One region of the Micromonospora sp. NPDC005174 genome, then DNA from elsewhere that is predicted to be linked to it. Evidence: riboswitches for the same ligand, from Rfam matches in the RefSeq annotation. Region 1 holds a riboswitch; the other holds the start of a gene.
The links. A riboswitch is a leader RNA that binds a small molecule or an ion and turns the genes downstream of it on or off. The one in region 1 is predicted to bind cobalamin.

Region 1 (7,188 bases):
GCGTACCTGTACTGGGGCAACCCGAACCTGTGGTACGTCCGGCTGAACGCGGACATGATCTCGTACAGCGGCAGCGCCACGAAGATCCCGCTCACCACCGCCGGGTTCGGCACCCGGACGGGCAACGCGAGCCGGCCCACCCTCTACGAGGAGGGTCCGTGGGTCTACAAACGTAACGGCATCTACTACAACGTGTTCGCGGCGGAGTGCTGCTCCGAGTTCATCGGTTACTCGACCGCGACGGGCCCGACCGGCCCCTGGACCTATCGCGGAACGGTCATGCCCCGCCAGGGCGCGAGCTTCACCAACCACCCCGGGGTCATCGACTTCAACGGCGGATCGTACTTCTTCTACCACAACGGCGCGCTGCCCGGCGGCAGCGGTTACACCCGCTCGGTGGCCGTGGAGAAGTTCACGTACAACACCAACGGCACGATCCCGACGATCAACATGACCACGACGGGCGCGCCCCAGGTCGGCACGCTGAACCCGTACGTGCGGCAGGAGGCCGAGACCATCGCCTGGGGCTCCGGCATCGAAACCGAGCCGGCCAGCGGGGGCGGCATGAACGTCGGGTGGATCGAGAACGGGGACTACATCAAGGTCAAGGGCGTCGGCTTCGGTACGGGCGCGACGTCGTTCTCCGCGCGGGTCGCCTCGGCCGCGTCCGGCGGCACCGTCGAACTGCGCCTCGGTAGCCCCACCGGCACCCGGGTGGGCAGCTGCGCGGTGCCCGGCACCGGCGGTTGGCAGGCGTGGCAGACCATCTCCTGCCCGATCTCGGGCGCCACCGGCACCCAGGACCTGTACCTGCGGTTCACCGGCGGCAGCGGCACCCTGTTCAACCTCGACTGGTGGCAGTTCCAGGCCAACGGCACCACGCCCACGCCGACCCCCACCCCGACGCCCACTCCGACGCCTACCCCGACCCCGACCCCGACGCCCACTCCGACGCCGACCCCCACCACGACGCCGACACCGACGCCGACCGGCCCGGGTGGGCCGTCCTGCGGGGTCACCAACACCGTGGTCAACACCTGGCAGGGCGGGTTCGAGGGGCGGCTGTCGGTCACCAACTCCGGATCGTCCACGCTCAACGGCTGGCAGGTCACCTGGACACTGGCCAGTGGACAGACGGTGTCGCAGGTGTGGAACGGCACACTCGCCCAGTCGGGCAGCCAGGTGAGCGTCGCGAACGCCAGTTACAACGGCCAACTCGCGCCGGGCGCGTCGACCACCGCCGGCTACCTCAGCTCCATCACCTCAACCAGTCCCCCGGCCAGCACGCCGACCTGCACCCCCGCCTGATCCACCGTCCCACCCCCAAGAACACCCCCACCCCATCCCCACACCCCGTCCGCCGCCGACGTCGATCATGAAGCTGGGGCCCCCGAACGCCGATAGGGAGCAACAACGTCATGCTCGACGGGGCGGGGAGGGGGTGGGGTGGGGGTCCTAGAAGTCGTCGTCGAAGGCGACCGCGCCGCTCACACCGACCTGGTACGCCGACACCCGCCGCTCGAAGAAGTTGGACAGCTCCTGCACGTCCTGCAACTCCATGAAGGCGAACGGATTGGCCGACCCGTAGTGCGGTGCGATCCCGAGCTGGGCCAGACGGCGGTCGGCGACGTGCTGGAGGTACTCCCGCATGTCCACGAGGGTGAGACCGGGCACCCCCTGACCCACCAGGTCCTCGGCGAACCGGACCTCGCACTCGACGGCCTCGGTGAGCATCCGGCGAACCTGTTCGGCGAGGTCGTCGTCGAACAGGTCGGGTTCCTCGGCGCGGACGGTGTCGACGACGTCGAACGCGAACGCCATGTGCATGGACTCGTCGCGGAACACCCAGTTGGTCCCGGACGCCAGACCGTGCAGCAGGCCACGCGAGCGCAGGAAGTAGACGTACGCGAACGCGCCGTAGAAGAACAGGCCCTCGATGCAGGCGGCGAAGCAGATCAGGTTGAGCAGGAACGCCCGCCGGTCCTCGCGGGTACGCAGCTCCCGCATCTCCTGCAACGAATCGATCCACCGGAAGCAGAACTCCGCCTTGCGACGGATCGACGGGATGTTCTCGATGGCCGCGAACGCCGCGAACCGCTCGGTCTCGTCCGGCACGTACGTGTCGAGCAGGTTGAGGTAGAACTGGACGTGCACGGCCTCCTCGAACAGTTGCCGCGACAGGTAGAGCCGACCCTCGGGGCTGTTGACGTGCTGGTACAGGTTGAGCACGAGGTTGTTGGCGACGATCGTGTCGCCGGTGGCGAAGAACGCCACGAGACGGCTGACCAGGTGCCGCTCGGCCGGCGACAACCGGTCCAGGTCGGCGAGGTCGGCGTGCAGGTCGACCTCCTCCACCGTCCACGTGTTGCGGATGGCGTCCCGGAACCGGTCGAAGAAGTGCGGGTAACGCATCGGACGCAGCGTGAGGTCCATCCCGGGGTCGAGCAGCATGTGTGTGGTCCTCGCGTCGGCGGTGCTGTCGGTGGTGGGGTCGGCGACGGTCACTGGCACGCCTCGCACGACTCGGGGTTCTCCAGCGAGCAGGCCAACGCCTCGGCGTCGCCCGTCGACGGCGTGACCACCGCGACGGTCGCCTGCTGGATACGCGTGGCGGGGCGCGAGCGCAGGTAGTAGGTGGTCTTCAGGCCGGACTTCCAGGCGTACAGGTACATCGAGGAGAGCTTGCCGATGGTGGGCGAGGCCAGGAACAGGTTCAGCGACTGGGACTGGTCGATGAACGGGGCGCGGGCAGCGGCCAGGTCGATCAGCGCCCGCTGCGGCAGCTCCCACGCGGTGCGGAACAGCTCCCGCACGTCGGCCGGCAGCTCCGCGACCGACTGCACCGAGCCATCGGCCCGCTTGATCGCCGACCGGATCTGCTCGGTCCACAGACCACGGGCCTTCAACTCGCGTACCAGAGCGGTGTTGACCTGGAGGAACTCCCCCGACAGGGTCTCGCGCTTGAAGAGGTTGGACACCTGCGGCTCGACGCACTCGTAGCAGCCGGCGATCGAGGCGATCGTCGCGGTCGGGGCGACCGCCACCAGCAGCGAGTTGCGCAGCCCGTACTCCTCGACCTCCTGGCGCAGCGCGGCCCAGCGCGCGGTCTGCGTACCCTCGACACCCCACAGGTCCGGTTGCAGGCGCCCCCGCGCGGCACGGGTCTGCGCGAACGCCGGGTGTGCCCCGAACCGGCGGGCCAGGTCGGCGGAGGTCTCCAGCGCGGTGAGGTACAGCTCCTCGCTGATCCGCGTGGACAGCTCCCGCGCGGCCGGCGAGTCGAACGGCAGCCGCAGCGCGAAGAACACGTCCTGCAACCCCATCAACCCGAGCCCGACCGGACGCCAGCGGGGGTTGCTCGCCGCCGCCTGCGGCGTCGGGTAGTAGTTGATGTCGATGACCCGGTCGAGGAACGTCACGGCGGTACGGACCGTGGCGCGCAGCCGTTCCCAGTCGATGCCGTCGTCGCTCAGGTGGGCGGCGACGTTCACCGAGCCGAGGTTGCACACGGCGGTCTCGGCGTCGCTGGACACCTCGATGATCTCGGTACAGAGGTTGGAGAGGTGCACCACGTTGCCCGGCTCGGCCGTCTGGTTGCACAGCCGGTTGGCCGCGTCCTTGAAGGTCATCCAGCCGTTGCCGGTCTGGGCCAGGGTCCGCATCATCTTCCCGTACAGCTCACGCGCCGGCAGCTGCCGCACGTACCGACCCTGCGCCTCGGCCGCCCGGTACGCGGCGTCGAACCGCTCCCCCCACAGGTCCGGCAGTTCCGGCACCTCGTCGGGGTCGAACAGCGACCACATCTCGTCCGCCTCGACCCGGCGCATGAACTCGTCCGGAATCCAGTTGGCCAGGTTGAGGTTGTGGGTACGGCGGGCGTCCTCGCCGGTGTTGTCGCGTAGCTGGAGGAACTCCTCGATGTCCGGGTGCCACGGCTCGAGGTAGACGCAGGCCGCGCCCTTGCGTCGACCGCCCTGGTTGACCGCGGCGACGCTCGCGTCCAGTGTGCGCAGCCACGGCACGATTCCGTTGGACTGCCCGTTGGTGCCCCGGATCAGCGCACCGCGGGACCGGACCCGGGAGTACGCGATGCCGATGCCACCGGCGAACTTGGACAGGTTGGCGACCTGGGCGTAGCGCGCGTAGATCGAGTCCAGCTCGTCGCGCGGCGAGTCGACCAGATAGCACGAGGACATCTGCGTGTGCCGGGTGCCGGAGTTGAACAACGTCGGTGAGCTGGGCAGATAGGCGAGGCTGGACATGAGCCGGTAGAAGTCGATCGCTTCGTCAGGCGTACGCGACAGGCCGCAGGCCACCCGCAGCAGCCAGTACTGCGGGGTCTCCAGCACCAACCTTGAGGTGGGGTGACGCAGCAGGTACCGGTCGTAGACCGTGCGCAGGCCGAAGTACTCGAACCGACGGTCACCGTCGGCGTCGACGGCGTTGTCGAAGGTCTCGGCGTGCGCGTTGACGAACGCGGCGGTCTCGTCGCCGATCAGGCCCACGGCGTGGCCGGCCCGGATCGCCGCGCTGAACGAGGCGATGCCCTGCCGACGGACCTCCTTGTCGACATAGCCGGCCAACAGGCGCGCGGCCAGGCGCGAGTACTGCGGTTCCGCGCCGATCATCTCGGCTGCCGTCTGGATGGACAGCCGGTCCAGCTCCGCCGTCGTCGCGCCGTCGTAGAGGCCGCTGATCGTACGGGTGGCGACCCGCATCGGGTCGACGTCGGTCAGGTCGTCGGCCCACCGCTCGACCGCCCGCACGATCCTGTTGACGTCGACGGCCTCGGTGCCGCCGTCGCGTTTGCGGACCTGCATCGGTGTCCGCCGCAGGGCTTCGCCGCTGACCGGTACCACCTCGGTGACTGTCACCACTCACTCCTCGGGAGTTCGAGACCTCACGGTCCTCGGACGCGAGGAGACGGACACCGTCGGACGCCACGCCGGCGCGGCGTGGGTCAGGTGGCGTCAGCCGTCCCACGCGGCCTCGGACCGCCGCACACCCGGGGTCGGGTACGCGGCGCGCTGGCAGGTCTTCGGACTCGTGGGCGCGACCGGGACTAGCCGGTCTCCTACTGGCCGTCGCTTCCCAGGCCGATTGGTGGCCCAGTGCTGATGGCGGCGCTCGTTCCCACTCACCGCTGCGGGACAGTCCCGGATTCCCACCGGGTTCCCTCTTGCCTCGACCACTCGGGATGAGCGGCCGAACCAGCTGCGGTCGACACCATATATAGGGGGGACCACGTTTGTCACACCCCACATGTCGGGTCCGGGCGTGTCGCGGTCAACGGTGATGGTCACCGTCGACACCTTCGAGTCGGCCGGTGAGCGCACGTCGGGCGGCAGCGCGTCCGGCTGTCGCCGCCGGCTTGACTGAGCCGAACCGGCACCGATACGGTCGATCCACTATCTGCGGCGACGCGAGGGAAGCCGGTGAGAATCCGGCGCGGTCGCGCCACTGTGAGCGGTCCCCACTCGGGGGTCGCGAGCCAGGACGCTCGGTCGTCCGCAGCCTTGCGATGGGGACGCGTCATCCCCGAGGAGGTTCGTGCACGCATGTCCAGCTCCACGTCCAGCCAGCCGCTGGTGCACCCCGCTGTCCCGACCCGTCTGCTGTGGGCGGTCCTGGCCACGGTCGCCGCGCTCGCCCTGCTGACCTACCTCGTCGCCTTCGACCAGGGGGCCGTCTCCCGCAGCGGCATGTACCTGCACGAGTTGATGCACGACGGTCGGCACCTGCTCGGTGTCCCGTGCCACTGACCGGCACCGGCACCGCACCCTCGTTCGTCACGGTCCTGCTGCGCGGCCTGCTCGCCGGCCTGGTGGCAGGCCTGCTCGCCGGAACGTTCGCCTACGTCGTCGGCGAACCGCACGTCGAGGCGGCCATCGCCATCGAGGAGGCGGCGGCTGCCACGCACGCCGAATCCCCCGTCGACGGGCACCAGCACGACGAGGACGCCCTGGTCGGCCGCAACGGCCAGCGCGGCGGCCTGTTCCTGGCCACCGGCCTGTTCGGCGCCGCGATGGGCGGCCTGCTGGCCACCGCGTACGTCCTGCTGAGCCGGCGACGCAGGGCCGTCGACGACGGGCGGGGCGGTCTGCTACTGGCCGGCGGCGCGCTGCTCGGCGTGGTGATCGTGCCGTTCCTCAAGTACCCACCGAACCCTCCGGCCGTCGGCGACCCGTCCACCATCGACCAGCGCACGGTCACCTACCTGTTGATGGTGGTACTCGGCCTGGTCGCGGTCTGGTCGGGCTCGCTCGGCTACCGTTCGGTCGGCGAGCACTCGCCGGTGTGGCTCCGCGCCAGCGCGGCAGTCGGCGGTTTCCTGCTGGTCACCGTCGTCTCCTATGTGGTGCTGCCGTCGTTCCAGGAGGTCCCCGGTGACTTCCCCGCGACGCTGCTGTGGAGTTTCCGCCTCGCCTCCCTGGGCACCCAGGTGGTGCTGTGGACCGGGCTCGGTCTGCTCTTCGCCGCTCTGATGCACCGCCAACGCGCGGTCGCCGAGGCACGACTGGCCGGGTGAGCGCCACCAGCCTGCGGTTGGTCGCCCACGGGCACACCGCCGCCCTGCGGCAGGCCCGGTTCGGCGGGAACGACAGCCTGGACGAGGGCGGCCGGCGCGCCGCCCTCGCCCTGTCCCCCGTCGACCCGGGCCGGCGGACCGGCGACGGCCACGCCTGCCTGTCCAGTCCCGCGACGGCGGCCGTGCAGACCGCGTACGCCCTCGGCCTGACGCCCGCGGTCGAGTCGGCGCTTGCCGACTGCGACTACGGGCAGTGGGCCGGTCGGTCCCTTCAGGACATCGCCGCGACGCGGCCCGCGGCGCTGCATGAGTGGCTGACCAGCCCGGACGCGGCACCGCACGGTGGCGAGTCGGTCGCGGCGCTACGCCAGCGCGTCGGTCGGTGGCTGGACGCCCAGCGTGGCGTCGGTCGACGGGTCACGGCGGTCACTCACCCGCTCGTGGTCCGCGTCGCGCTGGTGCACGCCCTGGATCTGCCACTGGCGACGTACCGGCAGTTCGACGTCGCGCCGCTGGCGATCGTCCGGCTCACCGACCACGGCCGACGATGGCAGCTCCGGCTGAGCGCGCCCCCGTCACCCTCGGCAGGCGACAGAGCCGGTGAGCGACATACCACAGAGGTATGAATATGACTCTGAGGTATGTGCCGCACAACCGAC
Region 2 (7,188 bases), on a different contig from region 1:
GCCCCCGATCGCCGGGGAGACCGCGTTGAGCAGCAGCGCCAGCCGCATGTCGGCCATGCCGAGCACGGCGCTGAACGGGTACGTGGTGGTCATGCGCGGTCCTCCAGGTCACCCTCGCTGGCCAGGTACTGATCGCGGAGCCGGTCCAGGGTGGCCGGCTCGGGCTTGGCCCACAGGCCCCGGTCGGCGGCCTCCAGCAACCGCTCGGTGATGCCGCGCAGCGCCCACGGATTGGACCGCTCCAGGAACTCGCGGGTGGTGTCGTCGAACAGGTAGGCGGCGGCCAGGTGCTCGTACATCCAGTCGTCCACCACGCCGGCGGTGGCGTCGTAGCCGAACAGGTAGTCCACGGTGGCCGCCAGCTCGAACGCGCCCTTGTAGCCGTGCCGGCGCATCGCGGCGATCCACTTCGGGTTGACCACCCGGGCCCGGAACACCCGCCGGGTCTCCTCGCCCAGGGTGCGGGTACGCACGTCGTGCGGCATCGCCGAGTCGCCCACGTACGCCGCCGGTGACGTGCCGGTCAGGTGGCGGACCATCGCCACCATCCCGCCGTGGTACTGGAAGTAGTCGTCGGAGTCGACGATGTCGTGCTCACGGGTGTCCTGGTTCTTCACGGCGACCGCGATCCGGGCGAAGGAGCGTTCCATGTCGGCGCGCGCCTCCCGCCCGTCCAGGCCCCGGCCGTACGCGTAGCCACCCCACACCGCGTACACCTCGGCCAGGTCGGCGTCGCTGCGCCACGTCCGGGCGTCGATCAGCGGCAGCAGTCCCGCGCCGTACGCCCCGGGCTTGGAGCCGAAGATCCGGGCGGTGGCCCGCCGCTCGTCGCCGTGCTCGGCGAGGTCGGCGGCCACGTGGGCGCGCAGGTAGTTCTCCTCGTCCGGCTCGTCCAGCGCGGCGACCCGCCGCACGGCGTCGTCGAGCAGCGCCACCACGTGCGGGAACGCGTCGCGGAAGAAGCCGGAGATGCGCACGGTGACGTCGACCCGGGGTCGACCCAGCTCGACGGTCGGCACCACCTCGACGCCGGTGACCCGCCGGGACCGCTCGTCCCACACCGGCCGGCAGCCCAGCAGCGCGAGGACCTCGGCGATGTCGTCGCCCTGCGTCCGCATCGCGCTGGTGCCCCACACGGTCAACCCCACCGAGCGGGGGTACGCGCCGGTGTCGGCGAGGTGCCGGGCCAGCAGCGAGTCGGCGAGGGCCACCCCGACGTCCCAGGCGTTGCGGCTCGGGATGGCCTTCGGGTCGACGGAGTAGAAGTTCCGGCCGGTGGGCAGCACGTTGACCAGGCCCCGGGTGGGTGAACCGGACGGGCCGGGCGGCACGAACCGGCCGTCCAGCGCGCCGAGGGTGTTGCGCAGCTCGTCGGTGGTGCGATCCAGTCGGGGCACCAGTTCCGTGCCGGCGAAGCGCAGCACGGCTGCGACCTGCGGGATCGACTGGCCGGTCACCTCGGCGACGACGGCGTCGGCCGCGTCCACCGCCCAGTCCAGGGTCTCCATGCCGACGACCAGCCGGCGCGCGAGCCCTTCGATGAGGTCGATCGCGTCGGCGGCGGTGCCGGCCGGCCCGTCCACCGCGTCGGTCAGCGCCGTGGGCAGCGCGATCCGCTGGCCCGGCGTGGCGAGCAGGTCCTGTTCGTCGAGGCCGTACGCGGTGGCGAGAGCCTGCCGCAGGCCGGGCAGGGCGTGGGCGCCGCCCCAGATCTGCGGGGCGCGCAGCACGGCGAGCACCAGGTTGACCCGCGGCTCACCGGTGGGCGCGTCGGCGAGGATGTGCAGCCCGTCGCGGATCTGCACGTCCTTGACCTCGCACAGGTAGCCGTCGAGGTGCAGCACGAAGTCGTCGAAGTCGTCCGCGTCGGGCATCGCCTCGGTGTGCAGGTCGTGGTGCAGCTCAGCGGCGCGTACCAGGTCCCAGATCTGCGCCCGCACGGTCGGCACCTTGGCCGGGTCGAGCGCCTGCACGGTGGCGTACTCGTCGAGCAGTTGCTCCAGTTTGGCCAGGTCGCCGTAGGTCTCGGCGCGGGCCATCGGCGGCACCAGGTGGTCGATGACGACGGCGTGTGCCCGTCGCTTGGCCTGGGTGCCCTCGCCGGGGTCGTTGACGATGAACGGGTAGACCAGCGGCAGGTCCGCGAGGACGGCGTCGGGCGCGCAGTCGGCGGCCAGGCCGAGGCCCTTGCCGGGCAGCCATTCCAGGGTGCCGTGCTTGCCCAGGTGCACCACGGCGTCCGCGCCGAAGCCGCCGTCCGCGACCGGGGCGGCGAGCCAGCGGTACGCGGCCAGGTAGTGATGGCTCGGCGGCAGGTCCGGGTCGTGGTAGATGGCGATCGGGTTCTCCCCGAACCCGCGTGGCGGCTGGATGAGCAGCGCCACGTTGCCGAACCGCAGCCCGGCCAGCACGATGTCGCCGCCCTCGGTGTACAGCTCGCCGGGCGGCTCCCCCCAGTGCTCCCGCATCCGCTCGCGCAGCTCGGCCGGGACCGCCTCGAACCACCGCCGGTACGTCTGCCCCGGTATCCGGGCCTCGGCGGCGGCCAACTGCTCCGGCGTCAGCCACTCGACGTCGTGACCACCGGCGGCGATCAGCGCGTGGATCAGCGCGTCACCGTCGTCGGGCGGCGGCGCGTCGCCCAGGTCGTAGCCCGCCTCGGCGAGCGCGGCGAACAGCCGGACCGCCGAGGCCGGGGTGTCCAGCCCGACCGCGTTGCCGACCCGGGAGTGCTTGGTGGGGTACGAGCTGAGCACCACGGCGATCCGCTTGTCGGCGGTGGGCACGTACCGCAGGCGGGCGTGCCGCACCGCGATCCCGGCCACGCGGGCGGCCCGCTCGGGGTCGGCCGCGTACACCGAGAGCCCGTCGGCGTCGATCTGCTTGAACGAGAACGGCACGGTGACGATCCGGCCGTCGAACTCGGGGATGGCCACCTGCATCGCCGCGTCCAAGGGGGACAGCCCCGCGTCGCTGGCGGCCCACTGCTCGCGGGTGCTGGTCAGGCAGAGCGCCTGGATGACCGGCACGTCCAGGGCGGCGAGCGCGCCGACGTCCCAGGCGTCCTCGTCACCGCCGCTGGAGGCATCGGCGGCGACCGCGCCACCGGCGGCGAGCACGGTGACCAGCAGCGCGTCGCAGCGGGCGAACAGCCCGAGCGGACCGGCGCCGGTGGTCAGCCCGCGCAGCGAGCCGCAGAAGATCGGCAGGGGGTTGCCGCCGGCAGCGCGGACCGCGTCGGCGAGCACGTCGACGAACGCGGTGTTGCCGGCGAGGGCGTGTGCCCGGTAGAAGACGATCCCGATGGTGGGCCGCTGCGGGTCGCTCGGATGGTCGCCGTGCACGCCGTACGCCGGGGTGGGCGCGGGCGGGGCGAACCCCTCGCCGGTGAGCAGGACGGTGTCGGAGAGAAACCGGGCCAGCTGCCCGAGGTTGTCCGGTCCGCCCTCGACCAGGTACGACAGCGCCTGGGCGACGACCCCGGCCGGGACCGTGGAGACCGCCATCAGCTCCGCGTCCGGCAGCGCCTCGCCGCCGAGCACGACGGTGGGTACGCCCCCGGCGAGCACCGCGTCGAGGCCGCCCGGCCACGCCTGCCGACCCCCGAGCAGGCGTACGACGACGAGGTCGACCCCGTCGAGCAGGGCGGGCACCTCGTCGGCCGCCACGCGGGCGGGGTTGGCGAGCCGGTACTCGGCGTTGCTGGCGCGGGCGGCCAGCAGGTCGGTGTCGGCGGTGGAGAGCAGCAGAATGCGCACGGCACGCTCCGGACGGTGACGTCGACGCGCTCGCGGCAGCGAGCGGGCGACGTGGGATGGGCGCGGGGTTCAGCGGGCACCGCGACCCGGACCGCTCACCGGCGCGAGGCCGGCGGCGACGGGTGGCGTGGCGCGGAACTCAGCGGTGAATGGAGTCGATGCCGATCGCGGCGGCGGCACAGCCGCGGTGCGGGGAACGGCAGCAGCCGTCGATGATGGAGACGCCAAGCGTCATCGGGTCCTCCTCGGGTGTCCACGCCCTGGGGTACGTCCCGACGGCCGAAGTATCCTGGCTTCCGGATCGATGCTCTCCCCCGGCCTTCCAACCGCAGACACACGGCCGTGACTCACGAGGGGGGATCGCTCCCCGGTGACAGTGGCGGGACCGCGTCGGATTCGCACCGACTTCCTTCACTGCCGTCAGGCCGCGAATGCTGCCACACCCCCACGCTGCGGGTCAACGCCGCTCCGGCCCGCCCAGCAGGCGCGCGTCGCCGAGCTGCGGCGGTGGACACCGCCGCCGATGCCCCCGCCTCGATGCCCGCCCTGCTGTTCGCCACCTCGCTACCCGCACCCGGATGCCTCGCACCTCGCTGCCCGCGGCCCCTGCCCGACATCCTTTGCTCTGCTTCCCTACCGGCAACGCGGACGGGGTCGCACTGGCGCCTCTGGTGAAGCAGAGCAAAGGATGCGCAGAGCCCCCTGGCCCGCGTCGGCGGCAGGACGGGGGTGGGCTTGCGGCCGGATGTGTCTCAGCGGGCGTGGCGCTCCGGGTGTGCCCGATTCCACACCCGCATCCGCTCCGGATAGCCGGTGCGGGCCGCCTCGTACAGCGGCACCGCGTGCTTGCGGGCGATGTCGCCGGCCGCCCGGGGTGTGCCGGTGCGGCGGCGGATCCACTCACCGTCGTAGGCGATCGCGACCACTGTGGTGTCGGTGGCGGTGGTCTCCGGCTCCAGGTAGAACTCCACCCCGCGCCGGCTGGCGACGAACGCCTCCAACGCGGCGAGGTCGTCCCGGGTGGCCTCGCGGTCCAGCTTCGTCGGGGTCGCCTCGGCGCCTCGTGACCGCCGGTTGAACCAGCCCATGCCCAGCCCCTCTCCTTCGACGCCACCTCCAGTTCAGCACCGATTCCTGGCAATACGCTGCACGGCGGGTGGGAAAAATCTGACTCACCGGGTCCCGGGCGGAACCCGACACGCGCGAGCGGTGTCAGCAGTGCGAGCCAAACCGGAGGTTCCCCTGGACGACGACGTGCTCGTCACCCGCGCCCGAGCCGGTGACCTGGAGGCGTACGACCTCCTGGTCGCCCGGCACACCGCGTCCGCGTACCGGACGGCGGTGCTGCTCGGCGCGGGACCGGACTCCGAGGACGTCGTCCAGGAGGCGTTCGTGAAGGGGTACCGCAAGCTGTCCCGGTACCGGGGGGAGGCGTCCTTCCGCTCCTGGCTGCTCGCGATCGTCGCCAACGAGACCCGCAACCTGCACCGGTCCCGCTCGCGCCGGGACGGCCTGGTCCTGCGGGCGGCGGCGACCCACTCGCCCGCGATCGCCGGGGACGACGCGGTCGGCGCGGTCCTCGCCGGTGAGCGCCGCGCCCAGCTGGTGGCGGCCCTGCGCCAACTGCCGGAACGGGACCGCGAGGTGATCGTCTGTCGGTTCCTCCTCGACCTCGGCGAGCAGGAGACGGGCGTCATGCTGGGCTGGCCCCGGGGAACGGTGAAGTCGCGGACCTCGCGGGCGCTGGCGAAACTGCGCGCCCTGCTCGTCGACGAGGAGGCGCACCATGGATGACCTCGGCCGAAACGCCGGCGACCTCGACGCGGAGCTGCGCGGCCTCGAAGCGGAGCTGCACGACCTCGGCGCCTGGCTGGCGACGCCGGACGCGCCGGACGTGACCGCACGCGTACACGACCGTCTCGTGCGCGACGTACGCGGACGGCGTCGATGGCGGTCCCTCGCCGCGGCGACGCTCGTGGCCCTGCTGGTCGCGGCGCTGCCGCCGACGCGCGCCGCCGTCGCCGACGCCGTCGGGGAGGTGCTGCGCTTCGCGGGCGTCGAGATCGCCACGTCGCCGACGCCGTCGTCGCCCGGCGGCGAGCCGTCACCCCTGCCGTCGCTGCGGACGGTGGGCCTCGACGAGGCGCGACGGGCGGTGCGCTTCCCGATCCGTGTGCCGCCCGCGCTCGGTCCGCCGGAGCGGGTGTCGATCGCCGATCCCGACGGCACTGGCGCGTACCGGGTGGCGACGTTGCTCTACGACGGTGGCTCGCTGCGCCTCGACGCGTTCGACGGTCGCCTCGACCTCGCGTTCCACAAACGGACCAGCCGTGCGGGAACGGAGTGGACGCAGGTCGACGGCGACTTCGCCATCTGGGTCGACGGTCCCCACGTGCTGTCCTACGTCGACCGGTCGGGCCAGATCCGTCAGGAGACCGCCCGGCTCGCGGCGCCGACCCTGATCTGGGAGCAGGGCGGGGTGACCTACCGCCTGGAGGGCGCGCGCACGCGAGCCGCGGCGGTGGCGATCGCCGAGTCGCTGCTCTAACTTTCCCGGAACCTGCGCGGCCCAAGCGGTGTCCCCCTGGTACGGGGCACACGTCTCTTCGAGAGGGAGCGCAATGGTCACCTGGGGCAGGTTCCTACTGGGTACGGTCCTCCTGCTGACGGCCTGCACGGCCGCCGGCCGGCCGGAGACGTCGACCGACGGCTCGGTCACGGCGACGCCCGCCGACGGCCCGGCCACAACGTCGGCGACCGGCTGCACGGCGCGGGTCGAGACGGGGACGCTGCCCGACTGGGCGGACGCGGGGTTCACCGGTGACGCCCGCGCCCCGCACACCATCGGCGCGCGGGGCGAGATCGCGGCGGTGCTGTTCGGCGATCCGCTGGCCCAGGTCCGACCGGACGGGTCGAGCAACAAGATCCTGTGGGTGGCGCGGCCCACCACGACGTCGCCGGCCACGACCGCGTCGGCCACGCTGGAGATCACCGCCAGGCTGGACGGCACCGACACGGTAGTGACCCGCGAGGTCGCCGGGGGGCCGGGCCCGTCGATCATCGACCTGCCCCGTGCGGGGTGCTGGCATCTCGACCTGCGCTGGGCCGGGCGCACCGACACGATGGATCTCGTCTACGCCGAACGGAAGCCCTGAGGACGGGGAAGACCCTCCCGCCATATCCAACATATACCGCATGGGGGGACTTGCGGCAAGGCCCCCGGTGTCCCGCAGAATGGCCCGTCCAAGGCCATGACCTGCGGAAACGGGAGCCATGCGGATGAACGAGTCGTCGGCGGCGATCAGTGTGTTCGACCTGCCCGGGAACCGTGCCGCCAAGGCCGACCCGGCTCTCATCGCCCGCGACGAGCAACACTTCGCCGCGATCGCGGCGAGCCTCGCACGGTCGATCGCCGACCTGTCCGACCGCC

Region 2: it holds a riboswitch for cobalamin, as region 1 does, so the genes downstream of both, cobN (cobaltochelatase subunit CobN) here and ABZU91_RS17585 (CbtB domain-containing protein) in region 1, are expected to answer to the same signal.

The regions. Positions count from the first base shown of each region.
Region 1 covers NZ_JBEXIJ010000014.1:138,988-146,175, reverse strand. The annotation lists gene ABZU91_RS17600 (family 43 glycosylhydrolase) at 1-1,308, shown strand, start outside; gene ABZU91_RS17595 (ribonucleotide-diphosphate reductase subunit beta) at 1,456-2,451, opposite strand; gene ABZU91_RS17590 (ribonucleoside-diphosphate reductase subunit alpha) at 2,502-4,820, opposite strand; cobalamin riboswitch at 5,012-5,230, opposite strand; cobalamin riboswitch at 5,385-5,524, shown strand; gene ABZU91_RS17585 (CbtB domain-containing protein) at 5,559-5,762, shown strand; gene ABZU91_RS17580 (CbtA family protein) at 5,753-6,529, shown strand; gene ABZU91_RS17575 (histidine phosphatase family protein) at 6,526-7,155, shown strand.
Region 2 covers NZ_JBEXIJ010000010.1:94,689-101,876, forward strand. The annotation lists gene ABZU91_RS14155 (VWA domain-containing protein) at 1-93, opposite strand, end outside; gene cobN (cobaltochelatase subunit CobN) at 90-3,758, opposite strand; cobalamin riboswitch at 4,041-4,170, opposite strand; gene ABZU91_RS14165 (hypothetical protein) at 4,511-4,846, opposite strand; gene ABZU91_RS14170 (RNA polymerase sigma factor) at 4,977-5,552, shown strand; gene ABZU91_RS14175 (hypothetical protein) at 5,545-6,306, shown strand; gene ABZU91_RS14180 (hypothetical protein) at 6,380-6,913, shown strand; gene helR (RNA polymerase recycling motor ATPase HelR) at 7,038-7,188, shown strand, end outside.